4 regions of the Roseateles sp. T103 genome follow, and region 1 is predicted to be linked to each of the others. Evidence: predicted binding sites of a transcription regulator. Region 1 holds the regulator's gene; each other region holds the start of a gene.
The links. The regulator FNR, encoded in region 1, switches genes on or off when oxygen is low (the NO sensors DNR and NnrR bind a similar motif). The targets are predictions, from matches to a motif close to TTGATNNNNATCAA.
Positions count from the first base shown of each region.

Region 2: AC2EBS_RS14995 (hemerythrin domain-containing protein) is a predicted target of FNR. The motif match lies at 2,625-2,638, and genes of this name have one in related genera.
Region 3: AC2EBS_RS13690 (protocatechuate 4,5-dioxygenase subunit alpha) is a predicted target of FNR. The motif match lies at 4,288-4,301, and genes of this name have one in related genera.
Region 4: AC2EBS_RS10500 (TraR/DksA family transcriptional regulator) is a predicted target of FNR. The motif match lies at 2,407-2,420, and genes of this name have one in related genera.

Region 1 covers NZ_JBXVVS010000006.1:14,873-22,023, forward strand. Annotated here, with positions in the region: gene ccoP (cytochrome-c oxidase, cbb3-type subunit III) at 1-111, shown strand, start outside; gene ccoG (cytochrome c oxidase accessory protein CcoG) at 187-1,581, shown strand; gene AC2EBS_RS16180 (hypothetical protein) at 1,624-1,866, shown strand; gene AC2EBS_RS16185 (hypothetical protein) at 1,875-2,156, shown strand; gene fnr (fumarate/nitrate reduction transcriptional regulator Fnr) at 2,253-2,993, opposite strand; gene hemN (oxygen-independent coproporphyrinogen III oxidase) at 3,179-4,588, shown strand; gene AC2EBS_RS16200 (sulfite exporter TauE/SafE family protein) at 4,591-5,283, shown strand; gene icd (NADP-dependent isocitrate dehydrogenase) at 5,394-6,647, shown strand; gene AC2EBS_RS16210 (cold-shock protein) at 6,783-7,025, opposite strand.
Region 2 covers NZ_JBXVVS010000005.1:97,359-104,509, reverse strand. Annotated here, with positions in the region: gene AC2EBS_RS15005 (ATP-binding protein) at 1-321, opposite strand, end outside; gene AC2EBS_RS15000 (HD domain-containing phosphohydrolase) at 314-1,831, opposite strand; gene AC2EBS_RS14995 (hemerythrin domain-containing protein) at 1,975-2,568, opposite strand; gene tkt (transketolase) at 2,705-4,756, shown strand; gene gap (type I glyceraldehyde-3-phosphate dehydrogenase) at 4,824-5,822, shown strand; gene AC2EBS_RS14980 (S8 family peptidase) at 6,063-7,151, shown strand, end outside.
Region 3 covers NZ_JBXVVS010000004.1:257,279-264,429, forward strand. Annotated here, with positions in the region: gene AC2EBS_RS13665 (NAD(P)/FAD-dependent oxidoreductase) at 1-607, opposite strand, end outside; gene AC2EBS_RS13670 (2Fe-2S iron-sulfur cluster-binding protein) at 628-951, opposite strand; gene AC2EBS_RS13675 (cytochrome P450) at 1,058-2,239, opposite strand; gene AC2EBS_RS13680 (helix-turn-helix domain-containing protein) at 2,375-3,400, shown strand; gene AC2EBS_RS13685 (LysR family transcriptional regulator) at 3,372-4,283, opposite strand; gene AC2EBS_RS13690 (protocatechuate 4,5-dioxygenase subunit alpha) at 4,387-4,734, shown strand; gene AC2EBS_RS13695 (class III extradiol dioxygenase family protein) at 4,789-5,628, shown strand; gene AC2EBS_RS13700 (MgtC/SapB family protein) at 5,744-6,508, shown strand; gene AC2EBS_RS13705 (AI-2E family transporter) at 6,610-7,151, shown strand, end outside.
Region 4 covers NZ_JBXVVS010000003.1:54,936-62,086, reverse strand. Annotated here, with positions in the region: gene AC2EBS_RS10520 (substrate-binding periplasmic protein) at 1-132, shown strand, start outside; gene AC2EBS_RS10515 (IMPACT family protein) at 154-744, shown strand; gene AC2EBS_RS10510 (DUF1304 domain-containing protein) at 823-1,179, opposite strand; gene queA (tRNA preQ1(34) S-adenosylmethionine ribosyltransferase-isomerase QueA) at 1,223-2,284, opposite strand; gene AC2EBS_RS10500 (TraR/DksA family transcriptional regulator) at 2,469-2,867, shown strand; gene AC2EBS_RS10495 (hypothetical protein) at 2,947-3,330, shown strand; gene AC2EBS_RS10490 (DUF2799 domain-containing protein) at 3,394-3,963, opposite strand; gene AC2EBS_RS10485 (transglutaminase family protein) at 4,115-5,077, opposite strand; gene AC2EBS_RS10480 (circularly permuted type 2 ATP-grasp protein) at 5,074-7,151, opposite strand, start outside.

The sequences.
Region 1 (7,151 bases):
AACAACATGATGCCGGCCCATGACAAGCGGCTCAGCGCCGACCAGATCCGCGTGCTGGCGGCCTATGTGTGGAGCTTGTCGCAGGGCGGCACTGCGCTCGCGTCCAACTGAGCTCGCTGAATGAGCAGTAGCAGCAAAGAGGGGGCCGCTGCGGCGGCCCCCGCCTCTGAGGACGCCGCAGTGCAGATGGTGTCCCTTTACCAGGCACAGAAGAAGATCTATGCGCGCGCCGTCACTGGCTGGTTCGCAACCTGGCGCTGGGCTCTGGTCTGGATCACGCAGCTGCTGTTCTACTGCCTGCCCTGGTTCGACTGGGGCAGCCGTCAGATCGTGCTCTTCGATCTGGCAGCGCGCCGTTTCTACATCTTCGGTCTGGTCCTGTATCCGCAGGACTTCATCTATCTCACGGCGCTGCTGCTGATTTCGGCCTACGCGCTGTTCCTCTTCACTGCCGTGGCCGGCCGCCTGTGGTGCGGCTATGCTTGCCCGCAGACGGTCTACACCGAGATCTTCATGTGGGTGGAGCGCAAGTTCGAAGGCGATCGCACCGCACGAATGAAGCTGGATGCGTCGCCGTGGAACGGCGAGAAGCTGCTGCGCAAGGGCGGCAAGCAACTGGCCTGGGTGGCTATCGCCTTGTGGACCGGCTTCACGTTCGTTGGCTACTTCACGCCAATCAAGACGCTGGCAGTCGAGGTGGCCGGCCTTGGACTCGGGCCCTGGGAGATGTTCTGGATCCTGTTCTACGGCTTCGCCACCTATGGCTTTGCCGGCCATATGCGCGAACAGGTCTGCAAGTACATGTGTCCCTATGCGCGCTTTCAGAGCGCGATGTTCGACAAGGACACACTGATCATCAGCTACGACGCCGAGCGCGGCGAGCCGCGCGGCTCGCGTAGCAAGAAAGCCGATCCCAAGGAACTCGGGCTCGGCTCCTGCATCGACTGTAATTTGTGCGTGCATGTCTGTCCGACCGGCATCGACATCCGCAAGGGCCTGCAGTACGAGTGCATTGGCTGTGCCGCCTGCGTCGATGTATGCGACAGCGTGATGGACAAGATGGGCTATGCCCGCGGACTGGTGCGCTACGACACCCAGAACGGGCTGTCGCAGCACCTCACTCGCAGCCAGGTGCTGCGCCGGATGTTCCGGCCGCGTGTTCTGATCTACACGTCCATACTGGTGGCCATCTGCGTGGCCGTGCTGACCAGTCTGTATCTGCGTACGCCGTTCAAGGTCGATGTGGTGCGCGATCGAGCGTCATTGGCGCGACTGGTCGAGGACGGCTACGTCGAGAATGTCTACCGGCTTCAGGTGATGAATGCGACCGAAGCTGGCCATCATTTCCGCATCACGGCCAGTGGCTTGCCTGGGCTGGTGACGAGCCGCCCGATCGAGCTGGATGTCGCGCCTGCCGAGGCCCGTTGGGTGTCGGTGGCTCTGCGCCTGCCGCCGGAGAGTGCTGCGCGTGCCGGTAGCGGCGCACATGAGATCCGCTTCCAGATCGAGCGGCGCGACCGGCCTGGTGTGGAGCCCGAGTACCGCATTGAAGAGAAGTCCACCTTTGTGGTGCCGCGCTGAACGAGCGCCCCGCACCCCAAGCTGACCGACAAGGAGATCGCGATGAGTGAGGCAGAGAAGAGCATGCAGCCCAAGCCCTGGTGGAACGAGCGCACCATGTGGCTGGTCGTCGGCGGTCCGCTCACCGTGGTGGTGGCGGGCTTTGTCACGCTGTTCATTGCGCTGCGCTACCCCGATCCTGTGCTCGACACCACGAGCCAGGCGGGCACGGCGGAAAAGGCCGGACCGGTGTCGATGCAACCGGCCGTCAAGGCCAGGAATCACGCCGCCACGGGTGGCCAGTGAGTGGCGCCATGCGGGAGGACCTCAGCGAAGTCCAGCCCCCGCCCAGTCCTCGCCGGCGGTTGCTGATGGTGGTGTTGTGGCCGTCGTTCATGATGGCCGGCGTGCTGGAGTTGCTGGTCTTCGCTCTCGTTGATCCCAGCGAGCTCGCGCACCTGGACAGACTGCAGCCGCTGCCCAACTCGGCGGTCTACACCGTCGCGTTTGTGCTGTTCTGGGCAATCGTGTCGCTTGGCGCAGGCATCTCGGTCTTGCTGGCTACATCGCCACCGGACGAAAAAGCGGGGGAGTGAGCGGGCGATCGAACGGCCTCCAAAGGCGGCAGTTCGCCGCCTCAGCTGTGCCCGCTGCAGCGGCGCAGGGGCTCGGGCCCAGCGCCCGGTGTCGAATCAGCAGGCGCTGCCGCTGTAGTTGACCAAGCGCTCGAGACCGGCCTGATCGACGATGGTGATCTGGCGCTGCTTGACTTCGAGCAGCCCCTCATCCTGGAAGCGCGAAAAGGTGCGGCTGACCGTCTCCAACTTCAGGCCGAGATAGCTGCCGATCTCCTCGCGCGTCATGCGCAGCACCAGGCTGGATGCGGAAAAGCCCCGCGCCTGAAGGCGCTGGGTGAGGTTGAGCAGGAAGGCGGCGAGTCGCTCCTCGGCTCGCATACTGCCCAGCAGCAGCATCACGCCATGGTCGCGCACGATCTCGCGGCTCATGATCTTGTGGAACTGATGCTGCAGGTCGGTGAACTCACGCGACAGGTTTTCCAGCTCGCTGAACGGGATCACGCAGACCTGCGAATCCTCCAGCGCGACGGCATCGCAAGAGTGTCGGTCGTTGCTGATGCCATCCAGACCGAGCAGCTCGCCAGCCATCTGGAAGCCCGTGACCTGATCACGCCCGTCTTCGGAAGAAACGCAGGTCTTGAAGAAGCCGGTTCGCACTGCATAGAGCGACTGGAAGGAGTCGCCGGCGCGGAACAGCGTGTCGCCCCGCGCCACGCTGCGGCGTGTCGCCACCAGGGCATCAAGTTGCTCCAGGTTGCTCTTGGACATGCCCACCGGCAGGCAAAGCTCGCGCAGATTGCAGCTCGAGCAGGCCACCTTGAAAGGCTCGATCTTGATGGGTGGAATCTGAGTCATGCTGCGCATTATGTTCTTGCCTCCACAAGGCGCCTGGTTGACCTCTGGTTCGGCGTTGGCTGCAGCTGTAGTCGGGCTAGTGAACATGATGCTCCTCAAAACGCAGAGCATTGTTGCCGTCCCTATGCGGGCCAAGCTTGACCAAGGTCAACGGGCGCTGGGCCGAGCTTGGCACAGTCTCGGCCATGGCTGCAAGTACTACAGAGATCCCCGCTGGCATCGATGAGGAGCTGTTGCGTCGCTTTGACGTCCCTGGTCCACGCTACACCTCCTACCCGACGGCCGATCGATTCGTTGAGGCCTTCACCGTCGAGCAGTACGAGCAGGCGCTGTCGCAGCGCGCCGGCGGCTCGCAGGTGGGCGGCGGCGCTCCGCTGTCTTTGTACGTGCACATCCCTTTCTGCGAATCGGTGTGCTACTACTGCGCGTGCAACAAGGTCATCACCAAGCATCATGAGCGTGCTGCCGAGTATCTGCAGGCGCTGAGCACCGAGATGACGCTCACCCGAGCGCGCCTGGGCCGGCAGGAAACGGTGTCGCAGCTCCATCTGGGGGGGGGGTCGCCTACCTTCCTCAGCGATGCTGAACTGGCGGGCTTGATGCACGAGATCCATGGTCACTTCAGGCTGGCACCAGGAGCCGAGGTCTCGATCGAAGTCGATCCGCGCACGGTCAGCCATGCTCGACTGGCACATTTGCGCAGCCTGGGCTTCAATCGGCTCAGCTTCGGAGTGCAGGACTTCGATGCCGACGTTCAGAAGGCGGTCCACCGGGTGCAGAGCTTCGACAGCGTCGCGACTTTGATGCAGGAGGCGCGTGCACTCGGCTTCGAGTCCACCAACGTCGACCTCATCTATGGTCTGCCGCAGCAGACGCCGGACTCCTTCGCGCGCACGATCGCGCAGGTCGCTGGCCTCAGGCCGGATCGGATCGCGCTGTATGGGTATGCGCATTTGCCGCAACGCTTCAAGCCGCAACGGCGCATCGATGCCAGCAAGCTACCCGTGGCCGCTGACAAGCTACACATGCTCTCAGCAGCGATCAGCGGCTTTCTGGGGCATGGCTACAGCTACATCGGAATGGATCACTTTGCCTTGCCCAACGATCCGCTTGCTGTTGCCAAGCGGCAAGGCCGCCTGCATCGGAATTTTCAAGGCTACAGCACCCAGCCTGACTGCGATCTGATCGGGCTGGGGGTGTCGTCCATCGGCCGCGTCGGCGCCACTTACAGCCAGAATGCCAAGACCCTGCCCGAGTACTACGACGCGCTGCGCCAGGGGCAGTTGCCCATTCAACGCGGCTTGGCGCTCAATCGCGATGACCTGCTGCGTCGCGCGGTGATCATGGCCTTGATGTGCCAGGGGCGGGTCGAGTTCGAGTCGATCGAACTGGCGCACTTGATCAAGGTGCGGGACTACTTTCACAAGGAGTTGGAGCAACTGCGCCAGTTGGAAGAGGCCGGCTTGGTGGAGTTGCTGCCCGCCTCGATCGAAGTGACAGCCAAGGGCTGGTTCTTCGTGCGTGCCGTGGCCATGGTGTTTGACCGTTATCTGCAGGCGGATCGCACGCGGGAGAAGTTTTCCCGCATCATTTGACAATGGATATTGCACTCGCAGGCTCTGCGCTGCTGATGGGTTTGGCTGGGGCGCCTCATTGCCTTGCCATGTGCGGTCCAGCGTGCGCCGGGCTGACGCATGGCGAACGTCGGGCGCAGCTGAGCCTCCATTTAGGAAGGCTGTTCAGCTATGCGGTGGGCGGTGCTGTCGCTGCGGCAAGCGTCGGCTTGATTGCCGACTTTGGCAAGGCCGCTGCCGTGTTGCGGCCGCTGTGGGTACTCGTCCACATGGCAGCGCTGATGTTGGGCATCTATCTGCTCTGGCGTGGTCGCCAGCCCGCCTGGATAGAGAACATTGGTCGCCGCCCGACCGCAGGCGTTGCGACGGTGTCGGTGACGGGCCTCGGTCGTGGTGCGGTCGCGTTGGGTCGTCCTGTCCGGGCTGGCGCTGCTGGATTGGCATGGCTGGCTTGGCCTTGCGGCCTGCTGCAGTCGGCATTGATGGTGGCCGCGCTCGCATCAGGGCCGCTGCAGGGTGCGCTGGTGATGGCTTGTTTCGCCGCCGCCTCTGGCCTTGGACTGCTGCTCGGACCGATGCTGTTGAATCGCTTGTTCGGCTTCGGAGAGGGCGGCATGCGTTGGGCGGTTCGCGTCGCCGGCCTTGGTTTGGTGCTCGCTTCCGGCTGGGCGCTGTCTCACGGCCTGTGGGAGCGCGTGGTCGAACTGTGCTCCTGACCAATTTCACATCACGCAAGGTCGCTTCCACATCAGGAAAGTGAAAGCCTCGCTGGCATAGAATCAGCAACCCGGCCAATTCCCCACGCTACAAGCGGAGACGACAAGTCATGTACCAACACATCAAGGTGCCCGAAGGTGGTCAGAAGATCACCGTCAATGCGGATTTCTCGCTGAACGTTCCCGACAACCCGATCATTCCTTACATCGAAGGTGATGGCACGGGTTTCGACATCACGCCGGTGATGATCAAGGTCGTGGATGCGGCGGTGGCTAAGGCCTACGGCGGCAAGAAGAAGATCCACTGGATGGAGGTCTACGCCGGCGAGAAGTCGACCAAGGTCTACGGGCCCGATGTCTGGCTGCCCGAGGAGACCCTGCAGGTGCTCAGGGACTATGTCGTCTCGATCAAGGGCCCGCTGACCACGCCCGTGGGTGGCGGTATCCGTTCGCTGAACGTCGCGCTGCGCCAGGAGCTGGATCTGTATGTCTGTCTGCGTCCGGTGCAGTACTTCAAGGGCGTGCCTTCGCCGCTGAAGGAGCCCGAGAAGACCAATATGGTCATCTTCCGCGAGAACTCGGAAGACATCTACGCTGGCATCGAGTACGAGGCCGAGAGCGACAAGGCCAAGAAGCTGATCAAGTTCCTCATCGATGAGATGGGCGTGAAGAAGATCCGTTTCCCGAACACCTCGGGCATCGGCATCAAGCCTGTGTCTCGCGAGGGCACCGAGCGTCTGGTGCGCAAGGCCATCCAGTACGCCATCGACAATGACAAGCCCAGCGTGACCATCGTGCACAAGGGCAACATCATGAAGTTCACCGAAGGTGGCTTCCGTGACTGGGCTTATGCCCTGGCCCAGAAGGAATTCGGTGCCGAGCTGATCGACGGCGGCCCGTGGTGCAAGTTCAAGAATCCGAAGACCGGCAAGGAAATCGTCATCAAGGATTCGATCGCTGACGCCTTCCTGCAGCAGATCCTGCTGCGCCCGGCCGAGTACTCGGTGATCGCCACGCTCAACCTGAATGGCGACTACGTGTCCGACGCGCTGGCGGCTCAGGTCGGCGGCATCGGCATCGCTCCGGGCGCCAACCTGTCGGACTCGGTGGCCTGCTTCGAAGCCACGCACGGCACGGCCCCGAAGTATGCCGGCAAGGACTATGTCAATCCGGGCTCCGAGATCCTCTCGGCCGAGATGATGCTGCGCCACATGGGCTGGAAGGATGCTGCTGACCTGATCATCTCCTCGATGGAGAAGGCCATCCAGAGCAAGAAGGTCACCTATGACTTCGCTCGCCTGATGGAGGGTGCGACACAGGTGTCCTGCTCGGGCTTCGGTCAGGTGATGATCGAGAACATGTGATCACTGCCTGGCGGGCGCGATGCGGCGCCCGCCACTGTTGACCGTTGTTGGCATCAGCCAGCACCAGGACCCCGCCGAGGCGAAAGCCTGGCGGGGTTTTCTTTCTCTAACGAGCCGGCGTGGGGCCGGCGCGACTCAGGCGCCGGACAGGCTGGGCTGGCCGGAGACTTCGTCCTCAGTCGGCGTGATGTTCTGCGCCAACTGGCCTTTGGGGCCTTGCACCAGCTCGAACAGGACCTTGCCGCCTTGGCGCAGCGTCTTGAAGCCTTCCATCTGGATGGCCGAGAAGTGCGCGAACACGTCCTCGCCGCCCGATTCAGGTTCAATGAAACCAAAGCCCTTGGCGTCGTTGAACCACTTCACAGTACCTTTTTCCATTTTCCTTCTCCATCCCGGTGTCTTTGCACCAATCCCATTCTCAAATTGCCGTCAAGCCCCTGTCAATTCGGTGCGTCCCCAGGGGGACGCATGCCGGCTCTATGCTTGCTCGGGATTCGATGGGTG
Region 2 (7,151 bases), on a different contig from region 1:
CAGCGAGGGCAACTGCTCGGCTTCGCTGAGGCAGCGACGTCCGTAGTGCTGGAGCGGCGCGATGAACTCGGCCGTCGCCCATGCGTAGTGAGGCATGGCCTGCAGCTGATCGAGGCTGTAGCCGAGCAGGCGCTGCATGGCGGAGTTTGCGAACAGCGTTTCGTCTCCGGCGTGCACCAGGACCGGGGCGCTCACCGCCTCGAGCGACGAGCAGAACTCGCGGCTCAATGTCCGCGTCGTCCCGCCGGCCGGGCGCAGTCCGGCGCTTCCCGTCAGGCCGGCCTGCGGCATGGGTGCGGGCGTGCTGTGGAACTCAAGCATGCTGCACCGCCACGCCTGCCGCACCTGGCCCGCTGCGCTGAGCGCCTGACGGCGGCAAGGGGCTCTTGCCGGGCGTCGCCGGAATCGGACGGGCGTCCTTGTCCTGCTTGACGAAGTAGCTCAGCCTGAGCCCGTCGCGGGCCTCGAGCTCCTGCACCTGCCGCACCAGCTGTGCGGTGAACTTGAAGCCGGCCGGAAGCAGCACGTTGCCCTGCGGGCTCAGCAGCGCGCGCGACAGCACCATGCCGGAGCGCAGTCCGCTGCTGTCGACCTCGATGTCCGCTTCGGCTTCCTTCATCAACTCGCGCAGCACCGCGTTGAAGGCTTCCCAGAGATCCGGTGCATAGCGCTGCGCCGCGCCTTCGGCGATCAGGCTTGCCGCCTCCTGGGTGGAGTACTCCTTCTGCGCAAGACGGCCGGAGATCAGCGACTCGAAGGTGCTGGCGATGTTGATGATCTGTGAGCCCAGCGGTACCTCGTAGCCGCTCAGGCCGTCCGGGAAGCCGTGGCCATCGATGCGCTCGTGCTGCGAGCGGATGATCAAAGCGGTCTGACGCAGCCGGCCCAGCGGCATCAGTGCTGCCTGGGCCTGCACCGGATGACGCTTGTAGCGCTCGAACTCGGCACCTGTCATCAGCGAGACGGTCTTGTTCATCAGCGCGTCGGGCAGGCCGATCTTGCCGATCTCGTGGAGCAGGCCCGCGTTGTAGATGTCCAGCACCTCGGCGGGGCCCATGCCCATCTGCTCGGCAATGCGCTGGGCGAGCGCGGCGACGCGATGCCCGTGGCCGGAAACGCTGCCGTCGCGCAGCTCCAGCAGCGCGGAGAAGACAGCGATCGAGGTGGCGAAGTTCTCCTCGAGCAGCGCGTTGGCCTCCTGCAGCCGCTGGTTGGCAGCAGCCATGCGGGTGTTGGCGTCGGCGAGCTTGAGGTTGCTCTCTTCCAGCTCGGCGGTGCGCTCCTTGACCCTGCGGTCAAGTTCTTCGTTGCTGTTCGCCAGCTGGGTGTTGCTGGCCTCGAGTTCATCGTTGAGCTGCTGGAGCATCTCGTTGGCGCTCTGCAGCTGTTCGTTCTGCGACTGGATCAGTGCGGCGAAGCGGCGGTTCTCGCGCTCCAGCTGCTGGCGCTTGAGGCTATCGCTCAGGCTGAGCAGCAGCTCCTGATCGTCCCAGGGTTTGGCGATGTAGCGGTGGATCTCGCCCTGGTTGATCGCGGCGATGGTCGAGTTGATGTCCGCATAGCCTGTCAGCAGCAGCCGCACCACCTCGGGCCAGCGTTCGCGCACGATGGCCAGCAGCTGCGCGCCGTCCATCTGCGGCATGCGCATGTCCGAGACGATCAGGTCCACCGGCTCGCGCTCGAGGATCTCCAGCGCAGCGGCGCCGCTCTCGGCAATCAGCACGCGGTAGCCCTGCGGGCGGCACAGGCGCCGCAGCGAGCTCAGGATCGAAGGCTCGTCATCGACGAAGAGCAGCGTGGGCTCGGGCAGTGGGCTTGGCGTCGTTTCCATGAGGTCCTCCCGAACGGCAGCGCCGTCGCTTTCGGGCTTGGACCTGAGTGTGCATCAAATGATAAAAACGAGCTCAACTAGATAAAAATGATTCGGAGGCCGCGCGAATTTCGTCACAGCTGTCGCCGCCTCGCGGCAGTGACTCAGGCCTTGGCGCTGCCCAGGCCCAGCGGGGCGGGCAGCAGGTTGAGGATGCGCTGGAACAGGCCTTGGTAGGCCTCGTCCGGCGCATGGCCGGTCAGTGGATCGCGGTTCGCCGCGAAGGCCTCGTCCAACTCGGCCCAGTCCTCGGCGCTGAGCATGCGTATGGCGGCGGGAAGAATCTCGCGCTCTTCGAGTTCCATGTGCTGCAGATAGGACGCGATGTAGCGCTCGACCTGACGCTCGAAGCGCTCGCGCCGCGGTTCGCCGAGCATCTCGAAGGCCAGCAGGCTGTGCTCGAGCTCGCGGATCGCGTTCTCGCCACGGTCGTGGTCGTGGTCCAGCTTGTCCAGCGTGTCGCGCAGTTCGGGCGCGCGGGCGCGCAGCTTGGGAAAGAGCAGCTCGCTTTCCTTGGGGTGGTGCAGGCGCTCGGGGAACTCGTCGACGTAGAAGATCATCGCGCGCAGCGCAGCGAAGTCGGGCAGCGTGCCGTGGCGGCGGTGCTCGGCCAGCAGCAGCGGGATGGAGCGCAGCATCGCCGCCAAGGCGCTGTGTTCGTCGCGGATGATGCGCAGGGTCAGCGGGGTCGTGTTCATCGCAGAAGTCTCCGGAATTCTTTGCCGCAAGCGTGACAGAGTGGCGCGCCGGGGTCTTGCCTTGAGTCAAGCTGGGACCAGATCGTTGCGCAAGTAAAATCCAGGGTTTTCCCCGCAACTCTGCATCGCATCCACCATGGCTGATACCGCTGCTCGCAACACCACCCAGATGGCCAACGCCATTCGCGCACTGGCCATGGACGCCGTGCAGCAGGCCAATTCGGGACACCCTGGCGCCCCCATGGGCATGGCCGACATCGCCGTCGCGCTGTGGGGCAGCCACCTCAAGCACAACCCGGCCAATCCGCAGTGGGCCGACCGCGACCGCTTCGTGCTGTCCAACGGCCACGGCTCGATGCTGATCTACGCGCTGCTGCACCTCAGCGGCTACGAGCTGTCGATGCAGGAGCTGAAGAACTTCCGTCAGCTGCACAGCAAGACGCCGGGCCATCCCGAGGTGGGCATCACCCCGGGCGTGGAGACCACCACCGGTCCGCTGGGCCAGGGCATCACCAATGCGGTGGGCCTGGCGCTGGCCGAGAAGATGCTGGCCAAGGAATTCAACCGCGACGGCCATGCCATCGTCGACCACCACACCTATGTGTTCCTGGGCGACGGCTGCCTGATGGAAGGCATCAGCCACGAGGCCTGCGCGCTGGCCGGTGCCTGGAAGCTCAACAAGCTGATCGCGATCTACGACGACAACGGCATCTCCATCGACGGCCAGGTCGCGCCCTGGTTCATCGACAACACCGCGCAGCGCTTCCAGGCCTATGGCTGGAACGTGATCGGCTCGGTGGACGGCCACGATGTCGAGGCCGTGGCGCAGGCCATCGCCGACGCGAAGAAGAGCAGCGAGAAGCCCACGCTGATCATCGCCAAGACGCATATCGGCAAGGGCTCGCCCAACCGCGCCAACACCGCCAAGGCCCACGGCGAGCCGCTGGGCGCCGAGGAGATCAAGCTCACCCGTGAAGCGATCGGCTGGACCCACGAGCCCTTCGTGATCCCCGCCGAGGTCTATGCCGACTGGGACGCCAAGGCTGCCGGCGCCGCTGCCGAAAAGAGCTGGGACGAGCGCTTCGAGGCCTATGCCGCCGCCCATCCCGAGCTGGCTGCCGAGTTCCAGCGCCGCATGGCCGGTGTGCTGCCCGCCAACTTCGCGCAGACTGCGGTGGACGCCGTGATCGCCGCCCACACCAAGGCCGAGACCGTGGCCAGCCGCAAGGCCAGCCAGCTGGCGCTGGAGCACTTCACTGCGGCACTGCCCGAGCTGCTCGGCGGCTCGGCCGACCTGACCGGCTCGAACCTGACCAACACCAAGAGCACGCCGGCCTTCCGCATCGAAGCCGACGGCAGCAGCAACGGCGGCCGCCACATCAACTACGGCGTGCGCGAGTTCGGCATGGCCGCGATCATGAACGGCATCGCGCTGCATGGCGGCTACATCCCCTACGGCGGTACCTTCCTGACCTTCAGCGACTACAGCCGCAACGCCATCCGCATGGCCGCGCTGATGAAGCAGCGCGTGATCCATGTGTTCACGCACGACTCCATCGGCCTGGGCGAGGACGGCCCGACGCACCAGTCGATCGAGCATGTCTCCAGCCTGCGTCTGATCCCGGGCCTGGATGTCTGGCGTCCGGCTGACACCGCCGAGACCGTGGTCGCCTGGACCATGGCCATCGGCAACGCCACGCGTCCCAGCGTGCTGGCGCTGTCGCGCCAGAACCTGCCCTATGCGCCCAAGGTCGCGGTGGACGAGATCGCCAAGGGCGCCTATGTGCTGGCCGAGCCCAGCGAGGTGGGCCTGAAGAAGAGGGCCCAGGTGGTGATCATCGCCACCGGCTCCGAGGTGCAACTGGCGCTGAACGCGCAGGCACTGCTGGCCAAGGACGGCATCGCCGCGCGCGTGGTCTCGATGCCCAGCACCAATGTCTTCGACCGCCAGGACGCCAAGTACAAGCAGAGCGTGCTGCCGGCCGGTCTGCCGCGCGTGGCCGTCGAGGCCGGCGTCAGCGACTTCTGGTGGAAGTACGGCTGCGCCGCCGTGGTCGGCATCGACAGCTATGGCGAATCGGCCCCGGCCGGCGTGCTGTTCAAGCACTTCGGCTTCACCGCCGAGAACGTGGCCGATACGGTCAAGGTGGCGGTCGGCGCCGCGCGTCTGAAGGGCGCTCGGAAGTGATCCGAAGGGGTGCCTCGCAGCACCCCTTTTGTTTTTGGTTTTTCAGGTTTTTCTTCAGGAGACTGACATGACGATCAAGATCGGTATCAACGGCTTCGGCCGCATCGGCCGCATGGTGTTCCGCGCTGCCATCAAGAACTTCAAGGACATCGAGGTGGTCGGCATCAACGACCTGCTCGAGCCCGACTACCTGGCCTACATGCTGAAGTACGACAGCGTGCACGGCCGCTTCGACGGCGAAGTCTCGGTCGAGGGCAACACCCTGGTCGTCAACGGCAAGAAGATCCGCCTGACCGCCGAGCGCGACCCCGCCGCGCTGAAGTGGAACGAAGTCGGCGCCGACATCGTCGTCGAGGCCACTGGCCTGTTCCTGGACAAGGCGGGCGGCGAGAAGCACCTGGCCGCCGGTGCCAAGAAGGTCATCATGTCGGCGCCGTCCAAGGACGACACGCCGATGTTCGTCTTTGGCGTCAACGACAAGACCTACGCCGGCCAGGCCATCATCTCCAACGCTTCGTGCACCACCAACTGCCTGGCCCCGGTGGCCAAGGTGCTGAATGACAAGTGGGGCATCAAGCGCGGCCTGATGACCACGGTGCACGCCGCCACCGCGACGCAGAAGACCGTCGACGGCCCGTCCAACAAGGACTGGCGCGGTGGCCGTGGCATCCTGGAGAACATCATCCCCAGCAGCACCGGCGCCGCCAAGGCCGTGGGCGTGGTGATCCCCGAGCTGAACAAGAAGCTGACCGGCATGAGCTTCCGCGTGCCGACCTCCGACGTCTCGGTGGTCGACCTGACCGTCGAGCTGAACAGCCCTGCCACCTACGCCGAGATCTGCGCCGAGATGAAGGCGCAGTCTGAGGGCGCGATGAAGGGCGTGCTCGGCTACACCGAGGACAAGGTGGTCGCCACCGACTTCCGCGGCGATGCCCGCACCTCGATCTTCGACGCCGACGCCGGCATCGCGCTGGACGGCACCTTCGTCAAGCTGGTGTCCTGGTACGACAACGAGTGGGGCTACTCCAACAAGGTGCTGGAGATGGTGCGCGTCGTCGCCAAGTAAGCACGCTGCGCTCGCGCTGTGCATCGAAGGGGCCCTGCGAGGGCCCCTTTTCTTTGCTTGTCCGCTGCTCGGTGGAGCGGGCCGCTTGAGGGTGCATGCCCCGCTTGGCGCGAGGCGGCGATGCGACCGGTCTTGGGGAATCACCCCATCGGCTCCCGGGGTGCACGATTGGAAACCTTGCAGCAACAGCAGCAGCACTAGACTGCGCGCTGTCATGACCAGTGTTGCAGGTGCAAGTCGATGCGGACTCCGCTGATTCATCAACGATCGACAAAGGTAGGTCAGCTTCTGGCAGCGCTGCTGGCCCTTGCCGCATGGCAGGTGCAGGCCACGCCGCCGGGCGAGGGCGGCAAGCCGCGCATCCCGCCGCGGCTCGAGGCCGAAGCCGCCACGGCGCGCGTGATCGTCAAGTACCGCGCCAATGCGACCCTCCTCGCCAGCGATATCAAGAAGGCGCAGTCGGCCGACGGCAGCGCCAGCGGCCCGCAGAGCGCCGCGGTGCTGGCGCAGCGCCTGAGCCTGGCGCTCAGCGACGGCCGCGCGCTGGGCAGCCGCAGCCAGGTGCTGCACGGCCAGGGCCTGAGCTCGCGCGCACTGGTCGAGAAGCTCGCGCAGCAGGCCGATGTCGAATGGGTGGTCGAGGACCAGCGGCGCTTCCCGCTGGCGGCGCCCAACGACCCGCTCTTTGCCGACAACCAGACGAGCAGCACGCCGGTGGCCGGCCAGTGGTACCTGCGTGCACCGAACAGCACGCTGGTCTCGGCGATCAATGCCGAGGGTGCCTGGGCCACCACCCAGGGCAGTGCCGGCATCGTCGTGGCCATCCTCGACACCGGCGTGATCAGGACGCATCCGGACCTGTCGAGCAAGCTGCTCGCTGGCTACGACTTCATCACCAATACTGCGACCGCCAACGACGACGCTAGCCCAGTCCAGAACAGCCGCGACAGCAACCCCTCCGACCCCGGAGACTGGATCACCGCGGCCGAGGACAGCGCTGGCAGCTTCAAGGGCTGCGGCGTCGAGAACAGCAGCTGGCACGGCACTCGCGTGGCCAGCGTCGTCGGCGCGGCGACCAACAACGGCATTGGCATGGCCGGCACCGCGCCGAATGCGCCGCTGCTGCCGGTGCGCGTGCTGGGCAAGTGCGGCGGCTACGACTCCGACATCCAGGCGGCGATGCTGTGGTCGGCCGGCATTGCCGTGCCCGGCGTGCCTGCCAATCCGAATCCGGCCCGGGTCATCAATATGAGCCTGGGCTCGTCAGGCAGCTGCAACATCGCCTACCGCGAGGTGGTCAACCAGCTGGTGGCTGCCAGGGCGGTGGTG
Region 3 (7,151 bases), on a different contig from region 1:
ACCAGTCAGACAACAGCGGCAGCAGCACGCGGCCGAGCAGGCGCGGCGCGGCTTCGAGCACGGTCACCGCCACGCCCTTCTTGCGCGCGGTGGCCGCCACCTCCAGCCCGATGAAGCCGCCGCCGATCACCACCAGCGGCAGCTGGCTTTCCGCGCAGCGCGCCAGGCCGGCGGCGATGCGCGAGGCGTCGTCGCGCGAGCGCAGCGGCAGCACATTGGGCGCCTCGGCGCCGGGCAGCGGCAGCATGCGCGGGCGCGAGCCGGTGGCCAGCACCAGGCCGGTGTAGTTCAAGCTCTCGCCGCCGCTCAGACGCAGCTGCTGCGCCTTGCGATCGATCGCCTCGACATGGCAGCCGGTGCGCAGCGCAATGTTCTTCTTCGCCAGCATCTCCGGCGCGCGCAGCGCCAGTTGCGCCTCGCCGATCTCGCCGGCCAGCCAGGCCTTGGACAGCGGCGGGCGGTGATAGGGTCCGTAGGCCTCGTCGCCCAGCAGCGTGATCTCGCCGGCGAAGCCGCCGCTACGCAGCGCCTCGGCGGTGAAGGTGCCGGCCTGGCCGGCGCCGACGATGACGATATGGCCGGCCGTGTTGGTGCTGTCGCTGCTCATCGCGCTGGCTCCCGCGTTCATCATTCCTGGCATTCAGGCAGGTTCAAGGTCGCGCCTTCCATCGCCGCCGAGGCCTTGATCTGGCAGGCCAGGCGGCTGTTCGGGCGGCGCTCGGCGGCGACGTTGGCCAGCATGTCCAGCTCGCCCTGGCTGGGCGCGGGCAGCACGGCGGCGAGCATGTCGTCCACATAGCAGTGGCAGGTGGCGCAGGCGCAGGAGCCGCCGCATTCGCCGAGGATGCCCTCGACGCCGTTGGCGGTGGCGGCCTGCATCAGGTTCCAGCCCTCGGGCACGTCGACGGTGGTGGCGGCTCCGTTGGCTTCGACGTAGGTGATGTGCGGCATGGCGGGACTCTCTGGAAGGTTCGGATCAGGTTGGGGCTTGCGGTCAATGTAGCAGCGGCCCCGCACGCCCTCGCGGGCGCCGGAGCCGTGGCTCGTGTGAAAGGGGCTACTGCGCGGCCAGCATCAGCACCAGGGGGCTGCGGAAGGTCGACGAAGGCATCCACGGCAGCTGGTCGGCGACGCGGCGGTAGTCGGGCACGACCTTGTGGAATTCCTCGAAGGCGATCTTCACCGCCAAGCGCGCGATCGCCGTGCCCAGGCAGGCATGGACGCCGCCGCCGAAGCCCAGATGGCCGCGCGGCTTGCGCGTGATGTCGTAGACGTCCGGGTTCGGGTACTGGCGCTCGTCGCGGTTGCCCGAGCCATAGGCCAGGCAGACGAAATCGCCTTCCTTCATGGTCTGGCCGTGCAGCGTGACGTCCTTCATCAGACGGCGGCGGAAGCGCTGCGCCGAGGTGTTGAAGCGCAGGCTTTCCTCGATCGCATCGGGCAGCAGCGCCGGATTGGCGACCACGGCCTTGCGCGCCGCGTCGAAGCTCGCCAGGTTGTAGGCGAACATCATCATGAAGCCGCCCAGCGATTCGACGCCGGCCATGATCAGCGTGGTGGTGGTCAGCAGCACCTCGCGCTCGTCGAGGCGGTCGCCGTCGATCTCGGCCAGGCTGAAGTGGCTGATCAAGTCATTGCGCGGCTCGGCGCGGCGCATCTCGATGACCTTGCCGGCATAGGCCTGCATCCAGTTGTAGGCGGCGATGTGCTCCGGGCCCTTGGTGCGGGTGCGCGCATCGCTCTGCACCATCAGCACCGCGTTGTCGCGCACCTCCTGCTCGTCGACGATGGCCTCGTCGCCCATCGGCAGGCCTAAAGCGGCCATCAGCACCTTGACGGTGAACTGCGCGGAAACGTCCTTGAAGTCGAATTCCTTGACGCCACGCAGCTGGCCGAAGACCTGCTGCGCGACGGCGCGGATCGGCTCTTCCAACGCGAGCAGATTGCGCTTCATGAAGGCGTGCTGGATCAGGCCGCGCAGGCGGTCGTGCTTCGGAGGATCGGAGCTGCCCAGCGTGGCGCCGGCGCGGCCCGGCAGCTCGGTCATCAGATTGCCACTGGCCGACGAGTAGGTCTGCCAGTCCTGGCCGGCGCTGACGATGTCCGCATAGCGGGACAGCACCCACATCTGCGCTTCCTCGCTCCAGAAGCAGGGGAACTCGTCGCGCAGCCGCTTGTAGTAGGGAAAGGGGTCGGCGTCGACGGCCGGCGAGTAGGGATCGAAATGGAAGCTGCTCATCGTTTGTCTCCTTCGCGGGGCGGGTGGTCCTGCACCGGGCGGCGCTGGCCAGTGGGCGAATTCTGGTGGGCCGGCGCCGAAGCGGCGTGGACGATGCATGGCAAAAACTTGCACTTTTGACGTACATTGACTGACATGAGTCAAGCCCGCGTCAGCCCTGCAAAGCTGCCCAAAGCGCCGCGGCGCGGCGCCAAGCGCGCACGTGCCAGCCTGCCGGCCTTTGCGCTCTACGGCGAAGCGGTGGCCCCATCACGACAGCTGCTGCATATCGAATCGATCGTCTCGCGCAGCCGCCAGTACGACTGGGAGATCGAGGCCCATGTGCACCAGGGCCTGCACCAGATCCTCTGGGTGCACGAGGGCAGTGTCGCGGCGATGTTGGACGAATCCCGCGCCGATGCGCGCGGCCCGGCGCTGCTGGTGATCCCGCCCGGTGTCGCGCATGCCTTCCGCTTCTCACCGGGCTGCGAGGGCTATGTACTCACCGTCGACGCCGGCCTGCTGGCCGAGGGCGATGCCGCCGCGGGCGAGGCGCTGGCCCTGCTGTTCCAGTCGCCGCGCAGCCTGGTGCTGGCGGCCGATGCCGGCGAGGCGGCGCGGCTGCAGGCCCTGTTCGACACGCTGCAGGCCGAGACCCGCGCCGACGACCTGGGCGAGCACGCTGGCGCCGGCCCGGTGCCGCGCTGGCTGGCGCGTGCGCTGCTGTGGCGGCTGGCGCAGCGGGTGCGCCGCGAGGACGCTCAGCAGGCGCAGCCGCAGCGTCGCGGCGCTGCCGGCTCCGGCTCGTCCTCGTCGCTGTACACGCGCTGGGTGGTTTTGATGGAGGCGCATTACCGCGAGCATTGGCCGGTGACGCGCTATGCCGAGCGCCTGGGCCTGTCGGCCGAGCGGCTCAACCGGCTGGTGCGCGCCGAGACCGGCATGAACGCCCAAGCCCTGCTGCATGCGCGGCTGGCGCGCGAGGCCTCGCGGCGCCTGGTGCATGTGGCGGCGCCGGTGTCGCGGCTGGCCTTCGAGCTGGGCTTCGAGGATCCGGCCTATTTCTGCCGCTTCTTCAAGCGCCAGACCGGCCTGTCGCCGCGCGCCTACCGCGAACGCGCCGCGCAAGCGCGCGCCGAACAGCCGCCGCTGCTCAGCCCTGCCTCCCCAGCACCGCGCTGACCGTCGCCTCCAGCTGCTCGCGCAGCCAGCGCTGCACCGGGTCGTTGTGGTGGCGCTGGTGCCAGGCCATGTACATCGGCATGGCGGGCGTCTTCAGCGGCAACGGCGCCATGCCCAGGCCGGCCAGCGCACCGCGCGCCATCAACGACGGCGCCGTGGCCAGCCAGTCGCTGCCGCGCAGCATCGCGGCCAGGCCGGCCAGCCCCGGCACCGTGGCGACGAAGCGGCGCTGCACGCCCTGCCCGGCCAGCCACTGGTCGATGTCCAGCGCGCGGCGCGGCTCGTAGACCACGGTGACATGCTCGGCCGCAAGGTACTCGGTGCGGCTGGCCGGCGCGCGGCGCTGGTCCGCGTCGAAGAACAGCGCATAGCGGTCCTGGAAGAGCCGCTTCTGCACGATGTCGGTGGCCTCGGGCGGCCGCGGCGTGATGACCAGATGGCAGCCCTGCTCGCGCAGCAGCGCCGGCGTCGGCGCGCCCGAGGCGATCACATGCAGGCGCACGCCCGGCGCCTCTGCGCGCAGGCGGCGCAGCAGCCCGGGCAGCAGCAGATCGCGCTGCAGGTCATTGGCCGCGATGGTGAACTCCGCCGCCAGCTGGCGCGGCGCGAAGCCGGCCATCAGGCTGAAGGCACGCAGCTGGTCGAGCAGGCCGGCCGCGCGCTGCGCCAGTTCGCCGGCCTTGGGTGTGGCGACGATGCCGCGGCCGGACTTGACGAACAGCGGGTCGCCGACGATGCGCCGCAACTTGTCCAGCCCGTGGCTCACCGCCGACTGCGTGACGCCCAGGCGCTGCGCGGCGCGGGTGATAGCCCCCTCCTCATGCACCGCCAGCAGCAGCTGCAGCGCATGGCCGTCCAGATCCAAATGATCGAAATTGCTCATGTATTTGATGAGTATCCATCAGTTTATCTATTCAATGGTACTACCCATACTGCGCAGCAGATTTGCATCAACCCCGAGTCAAACAAGCAGCGAGGCAGCCCCCATGTGCAACCCCAACATCCCCGGCACCGTGCTCTTCGACGGCCAGCAGGCCATGAAGGGCTATGCCCTCAACAAGATGTGCTTCTCCTTCAACGAGGAGGCGAACCGCAAGGCCTTCCTCGCCGATGAGGAGGGCTATATGCGCAAGTACGGCCTCAATGAGCAGCAGGCCGCCGCGATCCGCGCGCGCAATGTGCTGCAGCTGATCGCCGCCGGCGGCAATGCCTACTACCTGGCCAAGTTCGCCGGCATCTTCGGCCTGGACATGCAGGACATCGGCGCCCAGCAGACCGGCATGAGCAAGGAAGAGTTCAAGGCCAAGCTGCGCGCCGCCGCCGAGCAGCAGTAAGCAGGCTACGCAGCCAGTCCCATACACACAGAACGATAGAACCGGAGAGCACCCATGGCCAAGATCGTCGGCGCCGTCACCACCTCCCATGTGCCCGCCATCGGCGGCGCGATCGCCAAGAAGCTGCAGGCGGATCCCTACTGGAAGCCCTTCTTCGACGGCTTCATCAATGTGCGCGAATGGCTCAACGACGCCCGCCCCGACGTGGTGGTGGTGGTCTACAACGACCACGGACTGAACTTCTTCCTCGACAAGATGCCCACCTTCTCGATCGGTGCGGCGGCCGAGTACCGCAATGCCGACGAGGGCTGGGGCATCCCGCAGGTGCCGCCCTTCACCGGCAACCGCGAGCTGTCCTGGCATTTGGTCGAGCATCTCGTCGATGCCGAGTTCGACATCACCACCTGCCAGGAGATGCTGGTCGACCACGCCTTCACGCTGCCGATGGCGCTGCTGTGGCCCGACCAGAAGTGGCCGGTGACCGTGGTGCCGGTGTGCATCAACACCGTGCAGTTCCCCATCCCCTCGGCCAAGCGCTGCTATGCGCTCGGCGAGCAGATCGGCAACGCCGTGCGCGCCTGGGACGCCGACAAGCGCGTGCTGATCCTCGGCACCGGAGGCCTGAGCCACCAGCTCGATGGCGAGCGCGCGGGCTTCATCAACAAGCCCTTCGACCTCGAGTTCATGGACAGCCTGACCAAGAACCCCAAGTGGGCCACGCAGTTCAACACGCATGAGTTGGTCGAGAAGAGCGGCACCCAGGGTGTCGAGCTGCTGATGTGGCTGGCCACGCGCGCCGCGCTGGGCAAGGGCGCGCGCGAAGTGCATCGCAACTATCACATCCCCATCTCCAACACCGCGGCCGGCCTGATGGTGCTCGAGCCGCAGGACTGACTGGGCTTCTCGCCACATTCGGCCCCGGGCGCCGCCGGCAAGCTTGCTCGCGGCGCCTTTGCCATGCCATGCTGCGCCATAGTCCGGCTGCTGCGCCGGCGAGGAGGCGCCCCGCATGCATGACCTGCTCGACCCCGAAGCCCTGCTGCGCTACTGGAGCGCCGAGCAGTGGCAGGCCAATGTGCTGATGCTGATGCACCTGCTGGCGGCCACGCTGCTGGGCCTGCTGCTCGGCTACGAGCGCGCCTACCATGGCCGCGCCGCCGGCATGCGCACCTATGCGCTGGTCTGCGTGGCGTCCACCGGCGTGATCATCCTGCTGGGCTACCCGCAGCAGTGGTACGGCGGCCATCTGGCCGGCAGCACCATGGTGCCGCTGGCCATAGACCCGACGCGGGTGATCCAGGGCATCGTCACCGGCATCGGCTTCCTCTGCGCCGGCGTGATCATGCGCGAGGGCATGAACATCAGCGGCCTGACGACGGCGGCCTCGCTGTGGGCCTCGTCGGCGGTGGGCATCTTGCTAGGCATGGGTTTCTACTTCGCGGCCATCATGCTGACCGTGCTCTGCGCCAGCCTGATGATGTGGGGCGCGAAGATGGAAGCGCGCCTGCCCTCGCATCCGGCCATCGCGGTGATGCTGCGCGGCCAGCCGGGCCGGCGCTTCAGCCAGGACGAACTGGCTGCCTTCACCGAGCAGCACGGCTACCGCTTCGCCCCCGGATCGCTGAGCATCGAATTCGCCGCCGACCGCGAGGAATGGCGCTTCGTCTGCACCGCCAAGCGCAACTACGCCGGCGAGACGCTCACCCGCCTGTCCAGCCAGCTGCTCGCGCTGGACGGCGTCGAAGACTACCGCGTCACCCACGCACGTAACTGAGGTCCGACCGAGGCGAGTGCCTGCGCACTCGGCGACCGCCCCTCCCCCCGCCTGCCGCTACCATCCGCGTCGACGCCATCCGCGCCTGACGCCGCCACACCATGTCCCAGAAACCACGCCCCCACCACAGTGCCGCCCTGCGCGACCGCAGCTTCCTGCTGCTGCTGGCGCTGGTGACCCTGGCCTTCGGCTGGATCCTGTTGCCCTTCTACGGCGCGGTGCTGTGGGGCACGGCCACAGCCATCGTCTTCGCGCCGCTGCACAAGACGCTGATGCAGCGCTTCCGCTGGGGGGCGACGTTGTCGGCCATCGCGACGCTGACGCTGATCCTGCTGCTGGTGATGCTGCCGCTGGCTGTCGTGTCGGCCCTGCTGGTGCAGGAGGCGGCCGCGCTGTACGAACTGCTCAAGACCGGGCAGATCAGCTTCAGCGCCTATGTGGCCCAGGTCTATGCGGTGCTGCCTGAGTGGGCTCTGAACCTGCTCTCGCGCATGGGCATCAGCGACCCAATGGTGCTGCAGCAAAAAGCCGGCGGCCTGCTGGCGCAGCTGGGCCAGGCGCTGGCCGGCAAGGCCTACGGCTTCGGCCAGGACACGCTGGACTTCGTGGTCGGCTTCTTCGTGATGCTCTACCTGCTGTTCTT
Region 4 (7,151 bases), on a different contig from region 1:
GATCGCCAGCGGCTGCATGCGGCGCTCAATGCCATGCTGGCGGACGGCAGCGTCGATGCCATCCTGCAGCGCCACCTGGGCGAGCGGCTGGCGCGCGGCGCCAGGTTGCAGCAAGCCGGCAGCGCCCGCTGATCGGGCAGGGACAATGCGGCCATGCCGCAGAGTCTTGCCACGGCCGTCGCCAGCGAACTGATCATCAAGAAGAGCCGCTTCATCGGCTGCGTGGAGCCCTGCGCCGACCGCGCGCTGGCGCTGCAACGGGTGGCCGAACTGCGCGAGCAGCACCCGGGTGCTGCGCACGTCTGTTGGGCCCTGCTCGCCGGCGGGCAGAGTGCGGCCAACGATGATGGCGAGCCCGGCGGCACCGCCGGCCGGCCCATGCTGGAAGTGCTGCGTCACCAGGACCTGGAAGGCGTGCTCGCCACCGTGGTGCGCTACTTCGGCGGGGTCAAGCTCGGCGCCGGCGGCTTGGTGCGGGCCTACACCGACACGGTCGCCCAGGCGCTGCTGAAGGCCGACAAGGTGCCGCTGGTGAGCCGCCGGCAGCTGCGCTGCACGCTGCCCTATGCGCTGGAAGGCCTGCTGCGCCGCGAACTCGAGCAGCAGCCCGGCGCGCAGCTGCTGGACGTGCAGCACGGCGCCCAGGTCGAGGCGACGCTGAGCCTGCCGGAGACCGTTGCTGACGCTTTCGTGGCGCGTCTCAACGAAAGCGGCCAGGGCCGCATGGGCTGGCTGAAGGTCTGAGCCCGCGCACAGGGTCCGGAAGGAGCCTGTGGCTGGCGAAGGCCAAGCGGCGATACCAGCCGATTGGCTGAGCAGCGCTCAGCCCAGCGCGAGCAGCCCCAGGCCGATCGCCGCCGGCACCGCCTGGATGAAGAGGATGCGCCGGCTCGCGGTGGCCGCGCCATAGACGCCAGCCACCAGCACGCAGAGCAAGAAGAAGGTCTTCACGCCCGCACCGGCCGCGCCCAGCCACAGGCCCCAGAACAGGCCCGCAGCGAGAAAGCCGTTGTACAGGCCCTGGTTGGCCGCCAGCACCTTGGTCTGCGCGGCGAACTCCGGCGTCAGCCCGAAGGCCTTCATGCCCTTGGGCTTATCCCAGAGGAACATCTCCAGCACCAGGATGTAGACGTGCAACAGCGCGATCAAGAGAACCGCCAGGTCGGCGAGACGAGCGATCACTTCGGGAACTCCTTGTCGATGGAGGCAGACGGAGCCTAGCTCAGCCCGCCCGGTTCAGCAGCATCGCATCCCCATAGCTGAAGAAGCGGTAGCGCTGCTCGATCGCATGGCGGTACAGCGCCATGATGTGCTCGTAGCCGGCGAAGGCGCTGACCAGCATCATCAGCGTGCTCTTGGGCAGGTGGAAGTTCGTGATCAGCGTGTCCACCACGCGGAACTGAAAACCCGGCGTGATGAAGATGTCGGTCTCGCGGGCACCGGCCTGCAGGGTGCCGGAGAGGGCCGCAGACTCCAGCGCGCGCATCGTGGTCGTGCCCACGGCGACGACGCGGCCGCCACGCGCCTTCGCCTGCGCGATGGCGGCGACGGTGGCGTCGCTGACCTGGAACCACTCGCTGTGCATGGCGTGCTCCTCCAGTCGCTCCACGCGCACCGGTTGGAAGGTGCCGGCACCCACATGCAGCGTCACATGGGCGGTGGCGATGCCGCGCGCCGCCAGAGCGGCCAGCACGCCTTCGTCGAAATGCAGCGCCGCGGTCGGTGCGGCCACCGCGCCTGGCTCGCGCGCGAACACGGTCTGGTAGCGGCTCTCGTCGTCGGGCTCGTCGGCGTGCTCGATGTAGGGCGGCAGCGGCACATGGCCGTGCGCTTCGAGCAGCGCGAAAGGATCGGACGGGAAGCGCAGATGGAACAGTCCGTTGTCCGGCCCGCAGCGGCCCAGCACCTCGGCCTCGAAAGCACCATCGGCGAACAGCACCACCGCGCCGGGCTTGGGGCTCTTGCTGGCACGCAGATGCGCCCAGACTTCCAGCGTGCCGGGCAGCACGCGCTCGACCAGCGCCTCCACCGCACCGCCGCTGCTCTTGTGACCGTACAGGCGCGCCTTGATCACCTTGGTGTCGTTGAAGACCAGCAGGTCGGCCGAATCGAGCAGCTGCGGCAGCTCGCGGAACACCCGATCGACGGGCGTGCTGCCGCGGCCGTCGAGCAGGCGCGAGGCGCTGCGTTCGGGCGCGGGATGCTGGGCAATGAGCTCAGGCGGCAGCGCGAAGTCGAAATCGCTGACCGTGAATTGGCGTGTCGAAGGGGATGCAGCAGTCATGGTGTTGAGGGCCGTACAGACCCGTGCCAAACAGGGGGAATCGGGGAGATGAGAACGCCCCGGCGGCAGGCGCCGGGGCCGCACGAATTGTCCCACGGGCACGCCGCAGCACCGAGCGCCAGTTGATTCATCTCAAGACGAGCTTCGCGCCACAGTGCGAGCATGAATGCAAGGAGATCAAGCAATGAGTCAGACCCTCAACCCCTCGCAGCGCAGCCTGCTGGAAGCCACGCTGGTCGAGAAGCAGCAACGTCTGGAGCAGGCCCTGCAGGCCCAGCTGGGCGGTCAGGACCGTGTCACCCACGCCCGCGAGCAGCTGCTGCAGGATGCCGACGATGCGCGCGAGCATGACGCCGACCGCGAAGTGGACCTCGCTCGCAGCGACCTGAGCCTGGAGGCGCTACGCGCGGTCAATGAAGCACTGCAGCGACTGCGCGGCAGTGCCGACTACGGCTTCTGCAGCGACTGCGGCAAGGCCATCAGCTTTGAGCGCCTGCAGCTCAACCCCGAGGTGCTGCGCTGCATCGCCTGCCAGAACGCGCTGGAGAAGGTCGGCGGCGGCGCCAGCCATCCACGCCTCTGAGTTTCCCGGCCTGGCGCATGCGTCCAGCATTCGCCGCCGCGTCCCCATCACCATCCATCAGCAAAGAGGAGAACCCTTCATGACCATGTTCCACGCCGTCGTCTGGCTCGACCACCACAACGCCAACATCCTGCAGTTCGACGCCGAACACGTGCAGGCCGAGAAGGTCAAGGCGAGCAGCCGCCACACCCGCCAGCATGGCAGCGGCGTGCGCACCGAGCACGAGTTCTTCGCCGACGTCTGCGAGGCGCTGCAGGGCATCGGCGAGATCCTCGTCACCGGCTCCAAGACTGCGCAGGCCGACTTCAAGCACTACCTGGAGAAGCACCGCCCCAACCAGGTGAAGAGCGTGGTTGGCTACGAGACCGTCGACCACCCCAGCGACAAGCAGCTCGTCGCGCTGGCACGCCAGTACTTCCTCAAGTACGACCGCATGAACGGCACGACGCCGCAGGTGCTGTAAGCGTCTCGCTTCGCGCCATCCTGGCGCGCCCTGCTGATCTCGGCATCAGACCCCACGCCCCGCTCAGGGGCGTGGTGCCATCAGCAGCTGCATCTGCTGTCGCATGCGCAGGCGCTGCTGCTCCAGATCCAGCTCACGCAGCAGGCCCCGCAGGCGCTTGCGCTCCTCATCGGTCTTGGCCTCGGCCAGTGCCCGCTCCAGGCGCTGCATCTCGCGGTAGTTGCGGTCGATCTGCTGACCGAGTTCGTGGATGAGCTTGGCTTGCGTGTAGTTGCGCTCGAAGAGATCGCCGTCACGCTGTCCGCCGCAGCTGCCACGGTAATACTCGCCCGCCAGGCCCAGGCGCCAGCCGTTCTCGGGCCGGCAATACACGCGGATGCCCTCAGACCACCCCTCCTGCCAGAGGGCTTGGTCGGGCACGATGCCCAGCTTGCCGCAGGCCTTGGCATGGTCCTGCAGACGCTCGCGTTCAGCGCCCGCACGCCCATCCTCCAGGCCCTGTTCAAACCAGTTGGCACTCAGGCATTCCTTCTCGCTCATGCTGGCGCAGCCGCTCAGCACGAGCAGGACCGCGCCCAGCAGGGCAAGAGTCCGGATCTGGCCGAGCCGTAGATCGCTTCTGGGGTCGCTCATCAAGGCTCCGTCTGTGCTGGCGGCACAGTATGCAATGGAGCTGACAACGCGCCGGCACGCGCCCGGTTGACCGGCGATCGACGGACACCCGCATCTGCGGCCTTGAAGCCGTGATGCGTGGCGCTCGCGTCGGATCGCCTGCGCTCGCGGCTCAGAACCCGCGGGCGCGTGCTTCTTCGAGTGGCTCGACGGTCACCGCCACCTGCGGGTGGGCCTGGCCGCCGCGGATCACGCCGCGCAGCGGCGCCACGTCGGCATAGTCGCGGCCCCAGCCCAGCGTCACATGGTCCAGGCCCGCGGCCACCTTGTTGGTCGGGTCCAGCGCCAGCCAGCCCTGCACCGGGCACCACACCGCCACCCAGGCATGCGAAGCATCGGCGCCGACCAGGCGCAGCTTGCCCGGTGCCACATGCGTGAGCAGATAGCCCGACACATAGCGCGCCGCCAGGCCCAGCGAGCGGCAGGCGCCGATCATCACGTGCGCGAAATCCTGGCACACGCCGTGGCGCGCTGCCAGCGCCTCCAGCGCGCGCGTCGTCACATTGGTGCTGGCCGGCTGGTAGCGGAACTCCTTGTGGATCAGCGCCATCAGCGCCAGCGCCCCATCGGCCAACGGACGCCCCGGCGTGAAGGCGCGGCGTCCGAAGGCGGCCAGTGCGGCGGCACGCGGCGCCAGCGGCGACGAGAGGCTGAACTCCACCGCCTCGCTGCGCACCTCGCCGGCGTGGTAGCGCAGCGCATCGGCCACCTCCTCCCAGGGCGGGCTGCCTTTCGGGTCTATCGTCGGCGGCGTCGCCAGCCCCACCGCGAAGCTGCTGCGCACCGCCAGCTGCTCGTGCACGCGGGTGTGGCTGAACACCAGCCGCGCATTGCCCCAGGCGTCCTGGCTGAACTGGCCCGCCTCGGCCAGCGCCGTGGCCCAGCCGTCGGGCTCGGGCGTGATGCTCAAGCGCCAGTCACGCAGCGTCTGCCAGGGCGTCTCGCGCGGTGCCAGGCAGGCCACATGGTGGGCCAGCTCCACCGGCGTGTCGTAGTCGTAGATGGTGTCGTGCTGCACATGCAGCCAGCGCAGCGCCTCGGCCTTGACCGTCGGACCCGGCTTGACCGCGCTCATTGCCACACCATGCGGTCGGCGCTGCCCACATGGGCGAAGAGCCGGCGGTCAAGTTCGACCGACAGCGCCTGCGCCTGCTCGCTGCAGCCCTGCAGCAGCGTCACCAGCTCGCCATAGCGGCCCTCGGCATCGGGCGTGCACAGGCTGGCCAGCGGCCAGCGTTCGGGCTCGGGCAGCGAGGCGGCCACGCGCGCGGTCCACTCGGGATCGTGGCGCGACAGCTTGACGAAGCGGCCCGCCATCGTGCGCGCCACCCAGGCCAGCGAGCGCGGGTTGTCGGTGTCGTGCACCAGCAGATGCAGCAACGGCGGCAGCTCGCGGCGCGCCTGGAACTTGGCGCGGTAGGTCATCGTCGAATCGAACAGGCCCAGCAGCAGCGCGAAGCCCTCCTCGCTGTGCTGCACACCGTGCTCGAAGGCCAGCGCCAGTGCGCCGGCCAGGAAGTCCAGCCGCTCGATCTGCCGGCCCACGCTGAGCAGGCGCCAGCCGTCGTCGCGCGTCATGCGGTCGGTCTGCGCGCCGGTGATCGCCGCCAGCTGCGTGGCCACGCGCGACAGCGTGTCCAGCACGTGTCGGCGCGCCTCGGTGCCGGCGCCTTCCAGCACCGGCTGCAGGCGCAGGCGGAACTGGTCGCCGGCCTCGTGGATCAGCTTCCAGTGCTCGGCCGAGAGCCGCTCGCGCAGGCTGGCCGCGCAGTTCTGCAAGGCCTGCAGATTGAAGCCCACGCTGTAGGCGCCGAAGGCATCGCCCAGCGCATGCACCAGCGCGCGCTCGAACACGCGCGGCGCCTGCTCGGCCGAGGGCACGGCCTCGCCGACCAGACCATGCTGGCGCGCCAGCGCATCCAGCAGACCCAGCACGCCTTCGCCGCCGGCCTCGCCGCGCGCCGCAGCGCCCAGCGCCTCCAGCGTCAGCTGCGCCAGGCGCACGGTGTTCTCGGCGCGCTCGCTGTAGCGGCCCAGCCAGAACAGGTTCTCCGCCGCACGGCTGGTCACGGTCCAGTGCGCGCCGGTCAGGTCGGCCGCGGTCAGCGGCTTGGGCAGCAGGCTGGTGCTGTCCACCTCGCCTTCGGTGCGCACCCAGGTGTCGACGCTGGCGCTGCCGCGGCGCATCGAGACCCAGGCATGGTCGCTGCCTTCGCGGCCGCTGGCCACGCGGGTCAGTCCGCCGGGCAGCACGTTCCAGCCGCCGTCGCCATCGGCGATCGCAAAGACGCGCAGCACCGCCGCACGCGGCTCGAGCTGGCCATGGCGCCACACCGGCGTCTCCGACGGGCGCTGGCGCGTCTGCAAGGTGTAGGCGCCGGGATCGGCGGCGATGCGCTCCAGCAGCTGCGCACGCGCAGGAGCCGACAGGCCCTTGACCGCCACCGGCGCAAAGTCCGGCGTCGTCGCGCTGGGCGGGAAGGTCGGCGAGACCACGTACTGCTCCAGCTCGTCGAGCCGCTCGCGCCACACCGCTTCCTCGCCACACCACCAGGCGGTGGCCGCGGGCAGCAGCAGCTCCTCGCCGAGCAGCGCCTCGGCCACGCCGGGCCAGAAGGCGGTCAGGCCCGGGCTCTCCAGCCAGCCCGCGCCGGGTGCATTGGCCAGCACCACCTGGCCGGCGCGCAGCGCCTGCAGCAGGCCCGGCACGCCCTGCGTGGAGTCAGGGCGCAGCTCCAGCGGGTCCAGCGCGTCGTCGTCGACGCGGCGCAACAGCACATGCACGCGCTCCAGGCCGCGCAAGGTCTTCAGGAAGACGCGGTCGCCGCGCACCGTCAGGTCGCCACCCTCGACCAGGCTGATGCCCAGATAGCGCGCCAGGAAGGCGTGCTCGAAATAGGTGTCGTCGCGCGGCCCCGGCGTCAGCAGCGCGACGCGCGCGCCCTCGCGTTCCTCGGCCGGCACCAGGCGCAGCAGACCCTGCAGCAGGCGCTGGTAGCTGGCCGCCAGGCGCTGCACCTTCAACGCGCGGAAGGCTTCGGGGAACTGCTGCCCGACGAGCATGCGGTTCTCCAGCACATAGCCCAGACCGGCCGGCGACTGCGTGCGCTGGCCCACCAGCCACCACAGGCCGTCGGCACAGCGCGCCA